DNA from 2 places in the Streptomyces violaceoruber genome. Region 2 is predicted to be linked to the other one. Evidence: riboswitches for the same ligand, from Rfam matches in the RefSeq annotation. Region 2 holds a riboswitch; the other holds the start of a gene.
What was found. Region 2 has a riboswitch for cyclic di-AMP ahead of rpfA (resuscitation-promoting factor protein RpfA). Riboswitches for the same ligand answer to the same signal wherever they lie in the genome.

Region 1: another riboswitch for cyclic di-AMP. It lies ahead of R2E43_RS09425 (M23 family metallopeptidase); the one in region 2 lies ahead of rpfA (resuscitation-promoting factor protein RpfA).

What each region holds. Positions count from the first base shown of each region.
Region 1 covers NZ_CP137734.1:2,179,563-2,190,567, reverse strand. Annotated here, with positions in the region: gene R2E43_RS09455 (hypothetical protein) at 1-80, opposite strand, end outside; gene R2E43_RS09450 (DUF6082 family protein) at 230-781, opposite strand; gene R2E43_RS09445 (CobW family GTP-binding protein) at 1,068-2,156, shown strand; gene R2E43_RS09440 (DNA gyrase/topoisomerase IV subunit A) at 2,153-4,609, opposite strand; gene R2E43_RS09435 (M16 family metallopeptidase) at 4,945-6,297, shown strand; gene R2E43_RS09430 (M16 family metallopeptidase) at 6,294-7,682, shown strand; cyclic di-AMP (ydaO/yuaA leader) riboswitch at 7,874-8,038, shown strand; gene R2E43_RS09425 (M23 family metallopeptidase) at 8,051-8,815, shown strand; gene R2E43_RS09420 (GntR family transcriptional regulator) at 8,936-9,631, shown strand; gene R2E43_RS09415 (HPr family phosphocarrier protein) at 9,780-10,061, opposite strand; gene R2E43_RS09410 (bifunctional acetate--CoA ligase family protein/GNAT family N-acetyltransferase) at 10,265-11,005, shown strand, end outside.
Region 2 covers NZ_CP137734.1:5,057,288-5,068,292, forward strand. Annotated here, with positions in the region: gene R2E43_RS22650 (N-6 DNA methylase) at 1-1,368, shown strand, start outside; gene R2E43_RS22655 (hypothetical protein) at 1,507-2,112, shown strand; gene pkaE (serine/threonine protein kinase PkaE) at 2,130-3,641, shown strand; gene R2E43_RS22665 (SurA N-terminal domain-containing protein) at 3,792-4,439, shown strand; gene R2E43_RS22670 (nucleoside triphosphate pyrophosphohydrolase) at 4,516-5,493, shown strand; gene R2E43_RS22675 (cytochrome P450 family protein) at 5,490-6,791, shown strand; gene rpfC (resuscitation-promoting factor protein RpfC) at 6,935-7,960, shown strand; cyclic di-AMP (ydaO/yuaA leader) riboswitch at 8,144-8,310, shown strand; gene rpfA (resuscitation-promoting factor protein RpfA) at 8,314-9,048, shown strand; gene eno (phosphopyruvate hydratase) at 9,310-10,590, shown strand; gene divIC (cell division protein DivIC) at 10,686-11,005, shown strand, end outside.

The DNA of each region.
Region 1 (11,005 bases), 2.9 Mb from region 2:
TCGAACAGGTCGGGGCAGGTGGATCCCGTGGTACTGCCACGAGCGCTGGGAGGCACACCGATGCGGCGCACGATCTTCAAGGTACCGGTCCTTATGGGCAAGGTTGCTGGCAGATTGATGAGTCCCCACGCTACTGGGTGCTGAGTGGCCCGGGTGACCGACGGGGCCTCAGAAGTCCCCTGTTGCTCCTTGAGGTTGACGGGATGGCCCCGTTCGGAGCAGACCGCCCTCAGTCGTGGGGAGGCGTCCCGACCACCCACCATTCGTCCGTGTCGGTGTCCTCGAAGTCCTTGGCGAGAGCGTCGACCACCAGCCCCAGCCGGGCTTCGTCGGAGTTCTGGTCCAAGGCGGCGCGCATGTTCCTCGTCGCCTCCCAGTACTCGCGGAAGACCGGGCTCTGGAAGAACTCCCGGAGGCGCCCCTGCAGCCCTTCCTGGTCCAGGAGACCCGCACGGTGCACGTGGTAGAGGTTGACGTACCAGGCGTTCGCATAGAAGAACTGGCGCCGTCGCTCGGCCGGGATGCTCTTGTCATAGGTGTCGATGACTTCGGCGAGCGACGGATCGTCGATGGCCCTGGTGAGCAACTCCCAGTGCATGCGCTGCTGATGTGCCAGCGACTGGCGCCGGATGGCCAGCTCCTCCAGTTCCAGCAGCCGTTCGTGCATACGTGCTGCCTCGCGCCGCCGCCGGCGCGCGGCCAGCGATATCCCGGCCGTGGCCAGCAACATCCCGGCCGCGGCGGAGCCGAACCTCCCCGTGGCGTTTTTCCGTGTGACCATGTCAACCCCCGAATCAGGCGACCGCCCGCCGGTCGTCGAGTGCGGGTCGGCTGACGGGGACCGGCGAGCGATGGATGGTGCTGCCGCCTCCAGGGTGCCGAGCGGCGCTGATCGACGGGGAGGCGGAGAGGAGGCGCACGGAGGGAAGCGAGGGTCGCACGGTCCGGCGCCTTGGAAAACGTCTGCCCCGCGCACGCTGCTAACAATCGTTCACTTCGTGCCGACTGCCGCGGCTCGTATCCTGAGCTGGCAATTCCGCACGCACGGGTGAGAAAGAGGTCGCACGGTGGGGCAGCGCTCGACTCCGCAGCAGATCCCGGTCGTCGTGCTCGCCGGATTCCTCGGCTCCGGGAAGACCACCCTGCTCAACCACCTCCTGCACCGCAGCGGAGGCAGCCGGATCGGCGCCGTCGTCAACGACTTCGGATCGATCGAGATCGACGCGATGGCCGTCGCGGGTGCCCTCGGCGACTCCACCGTGTCGCTGGGCAACGGATGCCTGTGCTGTGCCGTCGACGCGAGTGAACTGGACGGGTACCTGGCGCGGCTCGCCCGGCCCGAGGCCGGCATCGACGTCATCGTCATCGAGGCCAGCGGCCTCGCCGAACCGCAGGAACTGGTGCGCATGCTGCTCGCCAGCGAGCAACCGGGGATCGTCTACGGCGGACTCGTCGAGGTCGTCGACGCCGCCGAGTTCGACGACACCCGCGCCAGGCACCCCGAGATCGACCGGCACCTGGCCCTCGCCGACCTGGTCGTGGTCAACAAGACCGACCGGGCCACCGACGCCGAGCGTGTGCTCGGCCTGGTGCACTCGCTCGTGGGCGGCGCCGCCGTCGTCCCGGCGACCTACGGCCGTATCGACCCCGAGTTCCTCTACGACTGCCGGCCCGGCGAGGAGCGCGTGGGGCAGCTGTCCTTCGACGACCTGCACGACCACTCCGAGGGCGGCGCACACGCCGATCACCTGCACGCCGCCTACGACACCCTGTCGTTCGTCTCCGGCCTCCCGCTCGACCCGCGCCGGCTCATGCGCTTCCTCGACAGCCGTCCCAAGGGCTTGTACCGGATCAAGGGGTACGTCGACTTCGGCCCGTACGACACGCGGAACCGGTACGCCGTCCACGCCGTCGGACGCTTCCTGCGCTTCTACCCGGAGCCCTGGACCCCGGCCGGTGCCGCCGGCGGGACCGGCGCCCCGGAGACCGGCCGTACCCAGCTCGTCCTCATCGGCTCCGGCATCGACGCGGCGGCCCTTGGCGAGGAACTCGACGCGTGCCGCCGGGACGCCGACGCCCCACCCGCCGACGAACACGGCATGTGGGGCGTCCTGCGTTACGTGGCCGACGGCGAGGAGCCGCCGGACAGCCCCTAGACCGGGCCCGCCACCACCGACACCGTCTTGGGCAGCGACACGCCCGAGCCGTCGCGGCGCGGGTCGGTGTCCGGGAGCTGGGCCGGCGTGCCGTTCTTCTGTGCGGCGAGGGCCGGGGTGGCGCCCGCCCAGGCGAAGGCCAGGCAGTCCTCGCCCTTCAGGAACCGTTGGCAGCGCACCCCGCCCGTGGCGCGACCCTTGCGCGGGTACTGGTCGAACGGCGTGAGCTTGGCCGTGGTCTGCACGGAGTCGTCCAGCGTGCCGCGCGATCCGGCCACCGTGAAGACCACCGCGTCCGCGGCCGGGTCCACCGCCGTGAAGGAGATGACCTTGGCCCCGTCGGCGAGCTTGACCCCCGCCACGCCGCCCGCCGGACGGCCCTGTGGACGGACCTGCGAGGCCTGGTAGCGCAGGAGCTGCGCGTCGTCCGTGATGAAGACCAGGTCCTCGTCACCGGTACGCAACTCGACCCCGCCGACGATGCGGTCGCCGTCCTTGAGGGTGATGACCTCCAACTCGTCCTTGTTGGACGGGTAGTCGGGCACCACCCGTTTGACGACGCCCTGTTCCGTGCCGAGCGCCAGCCCCGGCGAGGACTCGTCCAGCGTGGTCAGGCAGACGACGTCCTCGTCGTCCTCCAGGGACACGAACTCGGCCAGCGGCGCGCCGCCCGCGAGGTTCGGCGTCGGCATGGCCTCCGGGAGCTGGGGCAGGTCCACCACGTTCACCCGCAGCAGCCGCCCGCCGGACGTCACCACGCCCACCTCGCCGCGCGCCGTGGCCGGCACCGCCGAGACGATGAGATCGTGCTTGACGCGCTTGGCCCCGGCCTCCGTGACGAGAGGCTCGTCGTTCGCGGTGCGGGCCAGCAGGCCCGTCGACGACAGCAGCACCCGGCACGGGTCGTCCGCCACCTGGAGCGGTACGGCGGCGACCGGGGCGCCGCTCGACTCCAGCAGCGTCGTACGCCGGTCGGTGCCGAACTTCTTCGCCACCGCCGCCAGTTCGGCCGAGACCAGCTTGCGCAGCTCCGCGTCCGAGTCGAGGATCCGGGTCAGCTCCTCGATCTCGGCGTTCAGCCGGTCCTTCTCGGACTCCAGCTCGATGCGGTCGTACTTGGTGAGCCGGCGCAGCGGCGTGTCCAGGATGTACTGCGTCTGGACGTCGCTCAGCGAGAACCGCTCCATCAGGCGCTGCTTGGCCTGCGCGGAGTTCTCGCTGGAGCGGATGAGGCGGATGACCTCGTCGATGTCGACCAGGGCGGTGAGCAGGCCCTCCACCAGGTGCAGCCGGTCGCGCCTCTTGCTGCGGCGGAACTCGCTGCGGCGCCTGACGACGGTGAAGCGGTGGTCGAGATAGACCTCCAGCAGCTCCTTGAGGCCCAGGGTGAGGGGCTGGCCGTCGACCAGGGCGACGTTGTTGATGCCGAAGGACTCCTCCATGGCCGTCAGCTTGTAGAGCTGCTCCAGGACCGCCTCGGGCACGAAGCCGTTCTTGATCTCGATGACCAGGCGCAGTCCGTGGGCGCGGTCGGTGAGGTCCTTGACGTCCGCGATGCCCTGGATCTTCTTCGCGCCGACCAGGTCCTTGATCTTCGAGATGACCTTCTCCGGGCCGACCGCGAAGGGCAGCTCGGTGACGACGAGACCCTTGCGGCGCGCCGTCACCGTCTCCACGGACACCGTCGCGCGGATCTTGAAGGTGCCGCGGCCCGTCTCGTACGCGTCCCGGATGCCGGGCAGGCCGACGATGCGGCCGCCGGTGGGCAGGTCGGGGCCCGGCACGTGCTTCATCAGCGCGTCCAGGTCGGCGTTCGGGTACCGGATCAGATGCCGGGCCGCCGCGATCACCTCGCGCAGATTGTGCGGCGGCATGTTCGTGGCCATGCCGACCGCGATGCCCGAGGCGCCGTTGACCAGCAGGTTCGGGAAGGCGGCGGGCAGGGCCACCGGCTCCTGCTCCTGGCCGTCGTAGTTCGGGGCGAAGTCGACGGTGTCCTCGTCGATGGACTCCGTCATCAGGCCGGCGGCCTCGGCCATCCGGCACTCGGTGTACCGCATGGCGGCCGGCGGGTCGTCGTTGCCCAGCGAGCCGAAGTTGCCGTGGCCGTCCACCAGGGGCACGCGCATCGAGAACGACTGGGCCATGCGGACCAGGGCGTCGTAGATCGACGCGTCGCCGTGCGGATGCAGCTTGCCCATGACCTCGCCGACGACGCGGGCGCACTTCACGTAGCCGCGCTCGGGCCGCAGGCCCATCTCGTTCATCTGGTAGACGATGCGCCGGTGCACCGGCTTGAGGCCGTCGCGGGCGTCCGGCAGCGCACGGGAGTAGATGACCGAGTACGCGTACTCGAGGAAGGAGCCCTGCATCTCGTCGACGACGTCGATGTCGAGGATCCTCTCCTCGTACGAGTCGTCGGGCGGCGGGGTCTTCGTACTACGGCGGGCCATCGCTGCCGGCTCCTTGCTGAAGCGTGAACGGTGATCTGACGCCGTCCATTGTGGACTGCGGCACTGACAGCCACCGACCAGGACCCGTCACGGGCTGCCGGCCCGGCGCTGCCCGCAGGGTACGCCCTCGTCCCGGGGTGCCGTCCCCGCAGCCGTCTCCGGCGGCCCGTCAACCGCGTTCTCGCTCTCGGCGTACGAGGGCCGGGAACTCCACCGGCCGCCCGCACGCTTGCATACAGTGGCGGGACCGGCGGAATTCCGCAGTTCCGCCCATGGATTCCACCCGGTGGTTCACCCAGTGACTCCACCAGGATCTCGCGATCGAAGGGACGTACATGCCCATGGGTCACACGGCCACAGCCCAGGCAGGCTCCGGCGGCCTGACAGCGACCGAGCACCGCCTGGCCAACGGCCTGCGCGTGGTGCTCTCCGAGGACCACCTGACCCCGGTCGCGGCGGTGTGCCTCTGGTACGACGTCGGCTCGCGCCACGAGGTCAAGGGGCGCACCGGACTGGCTCACCTTTTCGAGCACCTCATGTTCCAGGGCTCCGCCCAGGTCAAGGGCAACGGCCACTTCGAGCTGGTGCAGGGCGCCGGCGGCTCGCTCAACGGCACCACCAGTTTCGAGCGGACCAACTACTTCGAGACCATGCCCGCCCACCAGCTGGAGCTCGCCCTCTGGCTGGAGGCCGACCGCATGGGCTCCCTGCTCGCCGCCCTGGACGACGAGTCGATGGAGAACCAGCGGGACGTCGTCAAGAACGAACGCCGCCAGCGCTACGACAACGTCCCCTACGGCACCGCCTTCGAGAAGCTGACCGCCCTCGCCTACCCGGAGGGCCACCCCTACCACCACACGCCGATCGGCTCGATGGCCGACCTGGACGCGGCGACCCTGGAGGACGCGCGCGCGTTCTTCCGCACCTACTACGCGCCGAACAACGCGGTGCTCTCGGTCGTCGGCGACATCGACCCCGAGCAGACGCTCGCGTGGATCGAGAAGTACTTCGGCTCCATCGCCTCGCACGACGGCAAGCAGCCGCCGCGGGACGGCGCGCTGCCCGACGTCATGGGCGGGGAACTGCGGGAGGTCGTCGAGGAGGAGGTCCCGGCCCGCGCCCTGATGGCGGCCTACCGCCTGCCGGAGGACGGCACGCGCGCGTGCGACGCGGCCGACCTGGCCCTGACCGTCCTGGGCGGCGGCGAGTCGTCCCGCCTGTACAACCGCCTCGTCCGCCGCGACCGCACCGCCGTCGCCGCCGGGTTCGGCCTGCTTCGGCTCGCCGGGGCACCCTCCCTGGGCTGGCTGGACGTGAAGACGTCCGGCGACGTGGAGGTGCCGGTCATCGAGACGGCCATCGACGAGGAGCTGGCCCGGTTCGCCGACGAGGGCCCCACGGCCGAGGAGATGGAGCGCGCCCAGGCCCAGCTGGAGCGCGAGTGGCTGGACCGCCTGGGCACGGTCGCCGGCCGCGCCGACGAACTGTGCCGGTACGCGGTCCTGTTCGGCGACCCGCAGCTCGCCCTCACCGCCGTGCAGCGCGTGCTCGAGGTGACGGCCGAGGAGGTCCAGGAGGTCGCCAAGGCCCGCCTGCGCCCCGACAACCGCGCGGTGCTCGTCTACGAGCCCACCGCCTCCGCCGACGAGACCGACGCCAGCGACGAGAACGAGGAGGCGGCCAAGTGACCGAGCTCGCCACCATGGAATTCCACGCCCAGCCGCAGGCCGGCGAGCCCAAGCCCTGGGCGTTCCCCGCTCCCGAGCGCGGCAGCCTCGACAACGGCCTCACCGTGCTGCGCTGCCACCGCCCCGGCCAGCAGGTCGTCGCCGTCGAGGTGCTCCTCGACGCCCCCCTGGACGCCGAGCCGGCCGGTCTCGACGGTGTCGCCACCATCATGGCGCGCGCCTTCTCCGAGGGCACCGACAAGCACTCCGCCGAGGACTTCGCCGCGGAGCTGGAGCGCTGCGGCGCCACCCTGGACGCGCACGCCGACCACCCCGGCGTCCGGCTGAGCCTGGAGGTGCCCGCCTCGCGCCTCGGCAAGGCACTCGGCCTGCTCGCCGACGCCCTCAGGGCGCCCGCCTTCGCGGACGGCGAGGTCGAACGACTGGTGCGCAACCGGCTCGACGAGATCCCGCACGAGCTGGCCAACCCCTCCCGGCGTGCCGCCAAGGAACTCTCCAAGGAGCTGTTCCCGGCCGACGCGCGCATGTCGCGCCCGCGCCAGGGCACCGAGGAGACGGTCGAGGCCATCGACTCGGCGGCCGTACGCGCCTTCTACGAGCGGCACGTCCGCCCCGCCACGGCCACCGCGGTGGTCGTCGGCGACCTCACCGGCGTCGACCTGGACGCGCTGCTCGCCGACACCCTGGGCGCGTGGACCGGCTCGGCCGCCGAGCCGCGTCCGGTGCCCCCGGTGACCGCCGACGACCGGGGCCGGGTCGTCATCGTGGACCGTCCCGGCGCCGTCCAGACGCAGCTGCTGATCGGCCGCACCGGCGCCGACCGGCACGACCGCGTGTGGCCCGCGCAGGTGCTCGGCACCTACTGCCTGGGCGGCACCCTCACCTCGCGCCTGGACCGCGTCCTGCGCGAGGAGAAGGGCTACACCTACGGTGTGCGGGCGTTCGGCCAGGTCCTGCGCTCCGCGCCGGACGGCACGGGCGCCGCCATGCTCGCCATCAGCGGATCCGTCGACACCCCCAACACCGGTCCCGCCCTGGAGGACCTGTGGACGGTGCTGCGCAAGCTGGCGGCGGAGGGGCTCACCGACGCCGAGCGCGACGTGGCCGTGCAGAACCTGGTGGGCGTGGCGCCGCTGAAGTACGAGACGGCGGCGGCCGTGGCGAGCACGCTGGCCGACCAGGTCGAGCAGCACCTGCCCGACGACTTCCAGGCCACGCTCTACCGTCAACTGGCCGCCACGGGCACCGTGGAGGCCACCGCGGCGGTCGTGAACGCCTTCCCGGTGGACCGTCTCGTGACGGTCCTCGTCGGCGACGCGGCGCAGATCAAGGAGCCCGTCGAGGCCCTCGGCATCGGCGAAGTCACCGTGGTGGCGGCCGAGTAGCGGCACGCGCGCGCGGCGGCCCCGGTGACCGGTGTGTCACCGGGGCCGCCGTTTGTCCGGATTGGGGGAGTGGTTGCCCGTCTGCCCTGTGGCGTGCGCTACAAAAAGCCTGTTGCGTTTGAGGATTGAACGCAGCCGCGTTTAGCGTCGTCCGGGCTGTTCGTCAGGCAGTGCGCCGCACCCGCGGCACCGGACAGCCATCGCCGAGTCCCCGTACGGCGCGAGCCAGGGGAGCCGGGGACCCATCGCAGTCCCTGGGGTGAATCGGACGCCCGCGCGCACCGCGAGGGGGTCCGTAGGAGACCTTCCACCTCCGAACCCGTCAGCTAACCCGGTAGGCGAGAGGGAAGGAAAGGACAAGCCTCTACATGGCGTTCACGCGCGCCACCGGGAAGCACCGCCGTCCCGGCCGGGTGCACCGCACCACCGTCCGCGCGGCGGGAGTCGCGGCACTCGCCACCACCGGTGTGGTCGGCACCCTCGCGGCTCCGGCGCTCGCCGCCGAGCCCGAGGCGGAACAGACCGGGCTCACCCCGGTCGTCACCATCGGCGACTCCATAGCCGACGAGATCGACGCCCAGGCCCTCGCCCAGAAGCAGGCGGCCGCGGACGCCGCCGCCCGCGAGGCGGCTCGGGAGGCGGCCCGCGAGCGGGCGGCCGAGGCGGCCAAGGAGGCGCGCGAGGCCAAGGAGCGCGCCGCGCGGGAGGCGGAGCGCGAGCGCCTCAACACCTTCGTCGCACCGATCACCGCCTCGTACGTCTCGACCGCCTACCAGGCCGGCAGCTCCCTGTGGTCCTCGGGCAGCCACACCGGCATCGACTTCCACGCCTCCAGCGGCACGTCCGTGCACTCCGTGGGTGTCGGCACCGTCGTCGAGGCCGGCTGGGGCGGCGCGTACGGCAACCAGGTCGTGATCAGGATGCACGACGGCACGTACACCCAGTACGGGCACCTGTCGTCCATCGGCGTCTCGGTCGGCCAGTCGGTCGAGCCCGGCCAGCAGATCGGCGTCTCGGGTGCCACCGGCAACGTCACCGGACCGCACCTGCACTTCGAGGCCCGTACGAGCCCCGAGTACGGCTCGGACATGGACCCCGTCGCCTATCTCCGCTCCCACGGAGTGAACGTCTGACGAAAAAGCCCCGGCTTCCCGGGTCGGGGCTTTTTGTATTCCATGCCGGCTTGATTGGCCTAGAGTCGCTGAAAGCGCGTCCATCGTCGACGTTTCTGGGGATCAAGGCGGAGGTCGGTCATGCGTATTCCGGCACATTCGGTGTGCACGGCGATTCGGGACGACATCGTGACCGGCGTCCACGGGCGCGGGAGCCGGCTCACCGAGGAGCTCCTCGCCCGCCGCTACGGCGTCTCCCGCGTCCCCGTCCGAGAGGCCCTGCGCACGCTGGAGGCGGAGGGCTTCGTGGTCACCCGGCGGCACGCGGGCGCGTGCGTCGCGGAACCGACCCGGCGGGAGGCCGCCGATCTGCTGGAGACCCGCACGCTCCTCGAGCCGCTCGGTGCCTCCCGGGCCGCGCGGCGGCGCACCGACGCCCACCTCAAGGTGCTGCGCGGCCTGGTCAGGCTGGGGCAGGAACGGGCCGGGCGGGGCACCGTGGACGAGCTGCGCTCCCTGGGCGGCTGGTTCCACGAGACCCTCGCCAGGGCGGCGGACAGCCCCTCCCTGACCGCGCTGCTGACCCAGCTCCGCCACAAGATCGCCTGGATGTACGTCGTGGAGGCACCGGTCGGACCGGTGGAGCACTGGGCGGAGCACGCGGCGATCGCCGACGCCGTGGCCCGGGGCGACGCCGAACGCGCGCGGGCGCTCATGACCCGGCACATCGAGCGGTCGGCGCCCGGGTACCGGCTCCGGTTCGCCGCCGGCGGCGCGGCGACGGAGCGTGTGAGGAATACGCAACATTCCGTAAACACCGCGAGCCCGCTCCGGTAACACAGGTTCCGTATACAAAGGCGGGGGAATTCCGGCGGCTATTTCTGCCGCCCCGAATGTGTGGAAGCGGAAGCGGAAGCGGAAGCGGAAAAGGCGAAAGGCCCGTCCGGTGGTCCCGGCGGGCCTTTCGGTGCTGCTGTCCCGTCCGTCAGACGGTCTCGGGAAGCTCCTCGAGCCCCTCGGCGACCAGCTTCGCCAGCCGCTCCAGGGCCGCCTCCGCGCCCTCGGCGTCGGAGGCGAGGACGATCTCCTCGCCCCCCTGGGCGCCGAGGCCGAGGACGGCCAGCATGGAGGCCGCGTTGACGGGGGAGCCGTCGGCCTTGGCGATCGTCACCGGGACGCCTGTGGCCGTGGCGGCTCGGACGAAGATGGAGGCGGGGCGGGCGTGGAGACCCTCGGCCCAGCCGACGTTGACGCGGCGCTCAGCCATGTGATGCTGCCCTTCAGGTGTTCAGAGGCGTTGAAGTTGTCTAGACCAGTCTTGTCTAGACCAGTTTCCCACATCGTGAAGCAAGCCGGGACGACCACGTTGCGCCGCCCCGTACGGGTCCCGGACCGCGGCCTCGGTCCGGACCTCCGTCCCCCACAGACTGCCCCGCGCCGTTGTCGTACGCGAGCCGTACTCTGGGGCCCATGCAGACCTCGTCGGACCGGCACGAGTACCCCGCCCACTGGGAAGCCGACGTGGTGCTGCGCGACGGCGGCACCGCGCGCGTCCGCCCCATCACCGTTGACGACGCCGAGCGCCTGGTCAGCTTCTACGAGCAGGTTTCCGACGAGTCGAAGTACTACCGCTTCTTCGCGCCGTACCCTCGCCTGTCCGCCAAGGACGTCCACCGCTTCACGCACCACGACTTTGTGGACCGGGTGGGACTCGCGGCCACCATCGGCGGCGAGTTCATCGCCACCGTACGCTACGACCGGATCGGGGCCGGCGGAACACCCGCCACCGCACCGGCCGACGAGGCCGAGGTCGCCTTCCTCGTCCAGGACGCCCACCAGGGACGCGGCGTCGCCTCCGCCCTCCTGGAGCACATCGCCGCCGTCGCCCGCGAGCGGGGCATCCGCCGCTTCGCCGCCGAGGTGCTGCCCGCCAACAACAAGATGATCAAAGTCTTCATGGACGCCGGGTACACCCAGAAGCGAAGCTTCGAGGACGGGGTGGTCCGCCTGGAGTTCGATCTCGAACCCACCGACCGCTCGCTGGCCGTGCAGTACGCGCGCGAGCACCGCGCGGAGGCCCGTTCCGTGCAGCGGCTGCTGCAGCCCGGCTCGGTCGCGGTCGTCGGCGCCGGCCGCACCCCGGGCGGCGTCGGCCGCAGCATCCTCGGCAACATCCGGGACGCCGGCTACACGGGGCGCCTGTACGCCGTG
Region 2 (11,005 bases):
CCCGGGCAGGAGCTGTACGGCCAGGAGAGCGAACCCGCGCTGGCCGCCCTCACCGCGCTGCGGCTCGCCCTGAGCACGGACGCCACCGTGCGCATCGCCGCAGGTGACAGCCTGCGCGCCGACGCCCGCACCGGCCTGCGCGCCGACGCCGCGCTGTGCCACCCGCCGTTCAACGAGCGCAACTGGGGCCACGACGAACTCGCCTACGACCCCCGCTGGGAGTACGGCTTCCCGGCCCGCACCGAGTCCGAACTGGCCTGGGTGCAGCACGCCCTGGCCCGGGTCAGGGACGGCGGCACCGTCGTCGTCCTGATGCCGCCCGCCGCGGCCTCCCGCCGCTCCGGCCGCCGGGTCCGCGCCGACCTGCTGCGCCGGGGCGCGCTGCACGCCGTCATCGCCCTGCCGGTCGGCGCGGCACCGCCGTACAACCTCCCCCTGCACCTGTGGGTGCTGCGCCGGCCCGAGCGGGCGCCCGCACAGCCCGGGGTGCTGCTCGCCGACACGGGGCAGTTCGCCGGAGAGGGGCGCGGCGGGCCGGACTGGCGTTCCGTGCGGGACGCCGTACTCGACGCCTGGACCGCGTTCGACCGCACCGGCCGGCTCGACGACCGGCCGGGCCTCGCCCGCTGCCTGCCCGTCATCGAACTCCTCGACGACGACGTCGACCTGGCCCCCGCCCGCCACCTGCCGCCCCCCACCGCCACCGGCGGCACCGAACGGCTCACGGACGTACGCGAGCGCCTCGACGAGACCCTGCGCCTGACCGCGGAGCTGGCCCCCGCGGCCCCCGGCACCGGACGCGCCGCACCGCGCAGGCCGCTCACCACCGTCGGCGAACTCGCCCGCGGCGGCGCCCTCGTGCTGCGCACCGGCACGAACGGCGGCCACGCGCGCGTGCCCCTGCTCACCGACCACGACGTCCTCACCGGCACGGGCCCCTCGGGCACCCTCCCGGAGGGCGACGAGGAACCCGTCCTGACCGAACCCGGTGACGTCGTCGTGCCCGTCCTCGGCGGCGGCTCCGTCGCGCGCGTGATCGACGCGGACACGGCCGGCGCCGCCCTCGGACGCAACCTCGTGCTCCTGCGCCCCGACCCCGCCGCCCTCGACCCCTGGTTCCTCGCCGGGTTCCTGCGCGGCACCGCCAACCACCGGCAGGCCAGCAGCTACGCCTCCACCGCCACCCGCCTCGACGTACGGCGCCTCCAACTGCCCCGGCTGCCCCTCGAAGCCCAGCGCGGCTACGGCGACCGCTTCCGCGCCCTCGACGAGTTCGAGCGCGCGCTGCGCCTCGCGGGCCGCCTGGGGGAGCAACTGGCGCGGGGCATGTACGACGGGCTCACGGACGGCACGGTCGCCCCCGACTGAGCCGCCCGCGCGGGCCGAGTGACCAGGACGACAACGGTTCGGTACAACCCGGGGCCGCTCGTCCGTGTCGGCCTATACGCTCGACTCCGCACCGGTCGCCCGGCGCACGTCCGTCTCGTCAGGTCTCCAGGAGAAGTCATGCACGGCCACGGCTATGCGCCGCCACCGCCGCCGCGCCGCCCCAGGACCGCGGTGCTGGTCCTGTCGCGCGTCTTCTTCGTGGCCCTGGCCCTGTTGAGCATCGGGTTCCTCGCCTGGATATCGACGCTGTACGCGGCCATCGTGAGCCGTCGGCCGCGCGACTGGTGGGTCTTCGCCGCGACCGCCGCCGCCCTGGTGATCAGTTTCTGCTTCCTGGCCACCGACGACACCGACGACTTCAGCACCCCGGCCGGCACCACCGGAATGATCATCCTGCTGCTCAACGCCTGCGTCTGCGCCGGGTACTTCCTCTACGCCGACATCAGTCACCACCGGCGGCCGCCCCACCCCGGCCACGTCGTCGCGATGCCGCCGCCCCCGGCGGCCGGATACGGACACCCGCAGCCCTCGTACCCCTACACCCCGCCACCCGCCGCCCCCGTGCAGACGCCGGTCCCGCCGTACCAGGCCGCGCCGCCGCAGCACCCCCCGGCGCCCGCCCGCATCGACCAGGTCCGCGCCGAACTCGACGAGCTCAGCGACTACCTGCGCAACCACGACGGCCGCGACGGCCGCGACGGCGGCCACCGGGGCGGAAGGTGACCGCGGCGGCCGGACGCGTGGTCGCCGGCCGGTACGAGCTGTCCACGCTCATCGGCCAGGGCGGCATGGGACAGGTCTGGACGGCCTACGACCGGCGCCTGGACCGGCGCGTGGCGGTGAAGCTGCTGCGCCCCGACAAGGTCGCCGGGGCGGAGGCCGACGAACTGCGCCGCCGGTTCGTGCGCGAGTGCCGCATCACCGCGCAGGTCGACCACCCCGGCCTGGTCACGGTGCACGACGCGGGCAGCGAGGGCGAGGAGCTGTTCCTCGTCATGCAGTACGTGGACGGCGCCGACCTCTCCGACCACCTCGCCGAGCACGATCCGTACCCCTGGCAGTGGGCCGTCGCGGTCGCCGCCCAGCTGTGCGCCGTCCTCAGCGCCGTGCACGCCGTGCCGATCGTCCACCGCGACCTCAAGCCGCGCAACGTCATGGTCAAGCAGGACGGCACCGTCACGGTCCTCGACCTCGGCGTCGCCTCCGTCATGGACGCCGACACCACCCGCCTCACCCACACCGGCACCCCCATCGGCTCGCCCGCCTACATGGCGCCCGAGCAGGCCATGGGCGGCGCCGTCGGCCCGTACACCGACCTGTACGCACTCGGCGTACTGCTGCACGAACTGCTCAGCGGCGACGTCCCGTTCGCGGGATCCACGGCGCTCGGCGTACTGCACCGGCACCTGTACGAGCCCCCGCTGCCCGTGCGCCGCATCCGCCCCGAGGTCCCGGAGGCGCTCGAAGCCCTGGTCCTGCGCCTGCTCGCCAAGGACCCGCAGCACCGCCCCGACTCCGCGCAGGAGGTCTACGAGCACCTCGCACTGCTGCTCCCCGCGCTCGGCGTGCCCACCGGCGGCCCCCTGGACCCCACCCGCCCCTTCGTGCGCCCGCACGCCCCCTGGCCGGACCGCGCCCGCACCCCCGCGCCGCAACCGGCCCCCGTACCGCCCGCCGCCGAGGCCGCCAAGCCGGACGTCGCCCGCGCCGTCGACGACGTCAAGCGCCTCCTCGGCGAGGGCCGCATCACCCAGGCCGTCGACGTCCTCGGCGCGATCCTGCCCGCCGCCGCCGAACAGCACGGCGAACGCTCCCCGGTCGTGCGCACTCTGCGCAGGCAGTACGCGGCGACCCTCATGGACGACGGCCAGTACCGGCGCGCCCTGCCCGAACTGCGCCGCCTCGCCGACGAACGCGCCGCCGAGGCCGGCCAGGCCGACCCGCAGTGCCTGCGCCACCGCTACGACGCGGCCCAGTGCCTGGAACAGCTCGGCGAACCGGCCGCCGCCCTCGCCGAGTACCGGGCGCTGCTGCCGTACTACGAGAACCAGTACGTCGCCGGCGACCCCGACCTGGCCCACGACGTCCGCCGCCGCATCGGCCACCTCCTGCTCGCCCTCGGCGACCGCGCCGCCGCCCACGACACGCTGGCCCGGCTGCTGCACGACGTGGAGCGCGTCCACGGTCCCGGCCATCCGCTCGCGGCCGACATCCGGCGCACGCTCCAGTGGCTGGGCCGGATGCACGGCTGACCACCGCCGCCACGCGGACCGGGTACGAGGCGGTGCCCGAAGTCCTGATGAATCGTTGGTCCAATGGGTTGGCCAGAGCCGGGCCACTGCCTAACATCGATCATCGCAAGACTTTGTGCACCGTCGCACAATCTCCAACGGGAGGTTCCCTTGCACCGCCGCCGTCGCTCCGCGCTCCTCCTCACCGCCGCGATCGCCGCCGCGGCACCCCTGCTCGCCGCCTGCGGCAACGACGCGCATCCGGGCGCGGCGGCCGTCGTCGGCGACCAGCGGATCACCGTCGCCCAGCTGGAGAACCGCGTGGACGAGGTGCGCGAGGCACAGCGCGCCGCCGTCCCGGACGACACCCAGTACCAGCAGGTCGTCGCCCGGACCGGCACCCTCACCCGCGACACCCTGCACGGCATGGTCCTCGACCGGGTCCTGCACCGCGCCGCCCAGGACGCCGGGGTGACCGTCAGCCGCAAGGAAGTGCAGGACATGCGCGGCGAGCTGGAGAAGCAGGCCGGCGGCCCCGAGCAGCTGGAGACGGTCTGGCTCCAGCAGTACGGCGTCGCCCCCGACCGCCTCGACGACAACCTCCTCGTCCAGATCGAGGCCCAGAAGCTCGCCCAGAGCCTCGGCACCGACACCAGCCGCCCCGAGTTCTGGCAGGCCCTGTCCGAGGCCTCCAAGAAGCTCGGCGTCGACCTCAACCCGCGCTACGGCGCCTGGGACGTCCAGAAGAGCAGCCGCGTCGACACGCGGACACCGTGGGTGCGGGAGATCACGGCGGCGGGCTCCCAGCAGCCGGCTTAGTACCCCTGAGCAGCGGCGATACCGCCCCCTGTGGACAACTCGGGGGGCCGTCGGCGGTGTGCGTTAGGTTCGAGGAGTGAACGCAACCACCGCCGGCGCGACCGCCCCCGACCAGGGCCGCATCGTCCTGCTCACCACCAGCCACCGCGTCGCCCCCGGCCTGCTGTCCTGGCCCGCGTGGCAGGCCCTGCGCACCGCCGACCGCGTCGTGTGCGCCGACGGAGCCCACCCCCAGCTGCCCTATCTGCGCGAGGCGGGGATACGGGTCGAGGAGACGGCCCCGACCGCCGAGGAACTGGTGGACGACTGCGCCGGCGGCCGTACCGCGGTGGTCGTCGCGACCGGCGAGGGCGACCCCGCGCTCACCGACGGCCTGGCCCGCCTCGCCGGCTCCGGCCGCGTCCCGATGCCCGACCTCGAACTGCTCCCCGCCTCCTACGACCTCCCGGGCGCCCGCCTCCTCGACCTCGTCCAGGTCATGGACCGCATCCGCCTCGAATGCCCCTGGTCCTCGCAGCGCACCCACGAGGGGCTGGCCAAGTACGCCATCGAGGAGGCGTACGAACTCGTCGAGGCCATCGAGGACGGCGACCGCGACGAGCTGCGCGAGGAGCTGGGAGACGTGCTCCTCCAGGTCGTCTTCCACGCCCGCATCGCCGAGGAGGACCCCGACGCCCCGTTCTCCGTGGACGACGTGGCCGGCACCATCGTCGACAAGCTCGTCCACCGCCATCCGCACGTCTTCGGCGACGAGACGGCCGACACCCCCGAGGAGGTCCGCGCCCACTGGCTGCGCACCAAGGCCGCCGAGAAGCAGCGCACCTCGGTCACCGAGGGCGTCCCCCTCGGCCAGCCCGGCCTGGCCCTCGCCGCCAAGCTCCACTCCCGCGTCCGCACCGCGGGCCTCGACGTCCCGCTCCCCGCCGGCGAGGGCATCGGCTACGACCTGCTCGCCCTCGCCGCCCGAGCCGAGTCCGAGGGCACCGACCCCGAGGCGGCCCTGAGAGCGGCGGCCCGCACCTACCGGGACGCGATCCGGGCGGTCGAGGGATGACCGGCAGCTCTTCCGCCCCGGTCCCCGAGCTGTTCAGCTGGGAGTTCGCGAGCGATCCGTACCCCGCCTACGCGTGGCTGCGCGAGCACGCCCCCGTGCACCGCACCCGGTTGCCCAGCGGAGTGGAGGCGTGGCTGGTCACCCGGTACGCCGACGCGAAACAGGCGCTCGCCGACCCGCGGCTGTCCAAGAACCCGGCCCACCACGACGAGCCCGCGCACGCCAAGGGCAAGACCGGCATCCCGGGGGAGCGCAAGGCCGAGCTGATGACCCATCTGCTCAATATCGACCCGCCCGACCACACCAGGCTGCGGCGGCTGGTCAGCAAGGCGTTCACACCGCGCCGCGTGGCCGAGTTCGCGCCCCGGGTGCAGGAGCTGGCCGACGGTCTCATCGACCGGTTCGCGGACACCGGCTCCGCCGACCTGATCCACGATTTCGCCTTCCCGCTGCCCATCTACGCCATCTGCGACCTGCTCGGCGTCCCCCGCGAGGACCAGGACGACTTCCGGGACTGGGCGGGCATGATGATCCGTCACCAAGGGGGTCCGCGCGGCGGCGTAGCCCGGTCGGTGAAGAAGATGCGCGGCTACCTCGCCGACCTCATCCACCGCAAGCGCGCCGCGCTGCCACCCGAGCCCGCCCCCGGCGAGGACCTCATCTCCGGCCTGATCCGCGCCTCCGACCACGGTGAGCACCTCACCGAGAACGAGGCCGCGGCCATGGCCTTCATCCTGCTCTTCGCAGGGTTCGAGACCACGGTCAACCTCGTGGGCAACGGCACGTACGCCCTGCTCACCCATCCCGAGCAGCGGGAGCGGCTGCAGACCTCGCTGGCCGCCGGGGAGCGCGGCCTGCTGGAGACCGGCGTCGAGGAACTCCTGCGGTACGACGGCCCGGTGGAGCTGGCCACCTGGCGCTTCGCCACCCGGCCGCTGACCATCGGCGGCCAGGACGTCGCGGCCGGCGACCCGGTCCTCGTCGTGCTGGCCGCCGCCGACCGGGACCCGGAGCGGTTCACCGACCCGGACACCCTGGACCTCGCCCGCCGCGACAGCCAGCACCTCGGGTACGGCCACGGCATCCACTACTGCCTCGGCGCCCCGCTCGCCCGGCTGGAGGGGCAGACGGCGCTGGCCACGCTGCTGACCCGGCTGCCGGACCTCCGCCTCGCCGCTGACCCGGCCGAACTCCGGTGGCGCGGCGGCCTCATCATGCGAGGTCTGCGCACCTTGCCCGTCTCGTTCACACCGCCCGCGTCATCGGCCGGCAACGGTCCGTCGCCGACGCAAAAGTGACACGCGCTCAACTCTGTGATCTTCACGTGATCTGCGCGGCATGAACTTGTGACAAGCGATGATCTCCCTATACGTTCACGGATCAACGTGGTGTCGAGCGTCAACCGCCGCGTGGTCCCCGTCGTCTTGTGAAAGGTCGTCGCATGCTCTCCGGGAACGGTCGTCACCGCCGCCCCCGCCAGGCACCCGCACTGGTCGTCGCCGCCGGAGTGACCGGCTCCGCCATCGCGATCCCGCTGCTCGGCGCCACCGGCGCCCACGCGGCCGACTCCACGAACTGGGACCAGGTCGCCGAGTGCGAGACCGGCGGCGCCTGGAGCCAGAACAGCGGCAACGGGTACTACGGCGGCCTGCAGCTGTCCCAGGATGCCTGGGAGCAGTACGGCGGTCTGGACTACGCTCCCAGCGCCGACCAGGCCAGTCGCTCCCAGCAGATAAGAATCGCCGAGAAGATACACGCGTCGCAGGGCATCGCCGCCTGGCCGACCTGCGGTCTGCTCGCCGGCCTGGGCAACGGCTCCGGGGGCACGGGCGACGGCTCCGGCGCGGCCGGTGACGGGGCGTCGGAAGGTTCGGACGCCTCGGGGGAGCAGGACACCACCAAGTCGTCCGAATCGCCCGCGACCACCGAAACGCCCGAGTCGTCCCAGTCATCCGAGTCGTCCGGCTCGTCCGAGACGCCGGAGTCGACGTCCGGAGCATCCTCTTCGTCCCCTTCGCCCTCTTCTTCGCCGTCGTCGTCTGACGCCCCGTCCGACGGTTCGAGCGGCGCGTCGGGCGACTCGTCCGACGGTGCGGGCCAATCCGCCAAGCCGGACACTTCCACCGAATCCGACCCCTCCGGCAGTGCCGAACCGCAGGGCACCGAGGGCTCGTCCGGCTCCGGCAAGCACCGCGGCGGCAGCGCGGACGAGGGTGCGACGGGAGAGGGCCGTACGGACCCGGCGTCGGGCCGCCACGCCTCGCGCGACGGTGGCGAGCGAGAGGCCGGGGACGGGCGTTACGTCGTCCGCACCGGCGACAGTCTCTGGGCCATCGCCGACTCCCTTGACGTCGACGGCGGGTGGCACGCGCTCTACGCCGACAACGAGACCGTCGTCGGTGCCGACCCCGACCACATCCTGCCCGGTCAGACGCTCACGGTCACGGGCGAATCGGGCGAAAAGTAGAGGGAGTTCGCGTCACGGTTAGAGACCGTATGTCCCTTTTGGATCTCGTGAGAGATAGGTCTCAGAAGCCGTGATCGTCTTTGAAAATCCGCGGAGCGCGTGTCTACGGTCATGACCGCTCGCCACCGCGGGCCCCGACAGCCGCAACGCCGAATCCTGCCAGCGGCCGTACGGGAACAGTCGTCGCGTCAAGCGCCGAAGGCAGGAGCGGGGGACCCAAGGTAAGTGCCGCACCGGGCAGTTGAGCCGGAGCGGCTAGGGGTGGAGCCGAGTTCCGCGAGGAACCCGGCCGGGCAACTCAACCGGCCCGAACCCGACAGCTCACCTCGCAGGCGTCGGTGAGGGGATCAACCATGCTGTTTTCCGGCAAGGGCAAGCACCGTCGTCCGTCCAAGGCCACCCGTGTCATCGCCGTCGCCGGCGTCACCGGTGCCGCCGTCGCCGCCCCGCTGATGGCGGCCGGCAACGCCTCCGCCGCCACCGCGTCCGAGTGGGACGCCGTTGCCCAGTGCGAGTCCGGCGGCAACTGGTCCATCAACACCGGCAACGGTTACTACGGCGGTCTGCAGTTCTCCGCCTCCACCTGGGCCGCCTACGGCGGTACCCAGTACGCCTCCACCGCCGACCAGGCGAGCAAGTCCCAGCAGATCCAGATCGCCGAGAAGGTGCTCGCGGGCCAGGGCAAGGGTGCCTGGCCGGTCTGCGGCACCGGCCTGTCGGGCGCCGCCTACACCGGTGGCGGCTCCGAGGGCAGCGGCTCCGGCAGCTCCGAGGGCTCGCAGAGCCAGAGCAGCGGCTCCACCGCCGAGCGCTCCACCGAGCAGAAGGCCTCCCGCTCCGCCGAGCGCCCGGCCGCCGAGCCGAAGGCCGAGAAGCCCGCCGCGAAGAAGAAGACCGTCACCACCCCGACCGGCAAGAAGGTCGAGAAGGGCGACGGCGAGTACAAGGTCGTCAAGGGCGACACCCTCAGCTCGATCGCCGAGGAGCACGACGTCAAGGGCGGCTGGGCGAAGCTGTTCAAGCTGAACGACGACATCGTCGACGACGCCGACCTGATCTACCCGGGCCAGCAGCTGCACCTGAAGTAAGCGGCGGCGGTCCCGTGACTCCCGCCCCGGTGCGTGTTCCCCCGTACGCACCGGGGCGGGACTTTTCATGTTCCGCCTTTGTTCCGTTCGGAAACAATTTACTCTCGGTTCTGTCCAGCGGGTGGGCGATCGGCTGGCCGATCGCCCGGAGCCGGTTAGGCTCGGTCCCGCAGAGCCGTCGCGGTCCCGCGGGACCGCGGCAGACCGAAGCGCCACCGTGAAGCGTCACAGTGAAGCGTCACATTGAAGAAGGAGATGCTCGTGCCGTCCATCGACGTCGTCGTAGCCCGGGAAATCCTGGACTCCCGAGGCAACCCCACGGTCGAGGTCGAGGTCGGCCTCGACGACGGCAGCACGGGTCGTGCCGCCGTTCCGTCCGGCGCCTCCACCGGTGCCTTCGAGGCCATCGAGCTGCGTGACGGCGACCCGAGCCGTTACCTCGGCAAGGGCGTCGAGAAGGCCGTGCTGGCCGTCATCGAGCAGATCGGCCCGGAGCTGGTCGGCTACGACGCCACCGAGCAGCGCCTGATCGACCAGGCCATGTTCGACCTGGACGCCACCGACAACAAGGGCTCGCTCGGCGCCAACGCCATCCTCGGCGTCTCCCTCGCCGTCGCCCACGCCGCCTCCGAGGCCAGCGACCTGCCGCTCTTCCGCTACCTGGGCGGCCCGAACGCGCACCTGCTGCCGGTGCCGATGATGAACATCCTGAACGGCGGCTCGCACGCCGACTCCAACGTGGACATCCAGGAGTTCATGATCGCCCCGATCGGCGCGGAGTCCTTCTCCGAGGCGCTGCGCTGGGGCGCCGAGGTCTACCACACCCTCAAGAAGGTCCTGAAGAACAAGGGCCTGGCCACCGGCCTCGGCGACGAGGGCGGCTTCGCCCCGAACCTGGGCTCCAACCGCGAGGCCCTCGACCTCATCCTCGAGGCGATCAAGGAGGCCGGCTACACCCCCGGCGAGCAGATCGCCCTCGCGCTCGACGTCGCCGCGTCCGAGTTCTACAAGGACGGCTCCTACGCCTTCGAGGGCAAGAACCGCTCCGCCGCCGAGATGACCGAGTACTACGCCGAGCTGGTCGAGGCGTACCCGCTGGTCTCCATCGAGGACCCGCTGTTCGAGGACGACTGGGACGGCTGGAACACCATCACCGCCAAGCTCGGCGACAAGGTGCAGCTGGTCGGCGACGACCTGTTCGTCACCAACCCGGAGCGCCTGGCCCGCGGCATCGAGGAGAACTCGGCCAACGCCCTGCTCGTCAAGGTCAACCAGATCGGTTCGCTGACCGAGACTCTGGACGCCGTCGAGCTGGCCCAGCGCAACGGCTTCAAGTGCATGATGTCCCACCGCTCCGGCGAGACCGAGGACGTCACCATCGCCGACCTGGCCGTCGCCACCAACTGCGGCCAGATCAAGACCGGCGCCCCGGCCCGCTCCGAGCGCGTCGCCAAGTACAACCAGCTGCTGCGCATCGAGGAGATCCTCGACGACGCCGCGGTGTACGCCGGCCGCAGCGCCTTCCCCCGCTTCAAGGGCTGACGGCCCGGTAGAAGGCAGCGTCGTACGTACGTCCCCGTATCCGGTCCCGTACCGTGTGCGGGGACGTACGCGCGTGCACGGGAGGCGGAGACCAGATGGCCGTGAAGGACCGGGACCGTTTCTCCACCGCGACCAGGATCCGGATCATCGGGGAACAGACCGCGGCCCGGGTCTACCGCTCGCAGACCAAGCGCCAGGCCCGGCGCTCCCGGCTGACCGGCCGGGCCGCGCTGCTGGCGATGGTGCTCTGCTCGCTCGTCGTGGCGCTCGCCTACCCGATCCGGCAGTACGTCGCACAGCGCGCCGAGATCGCCGATCTCCAGCGGGAGCAGCGGGAGACCCGGCAGCGGGTCGAGGACCTGCGCGACCTCAAGGCACGCTGGCAGGACGACGCCTACGCCGAGCAGCAGGTCCG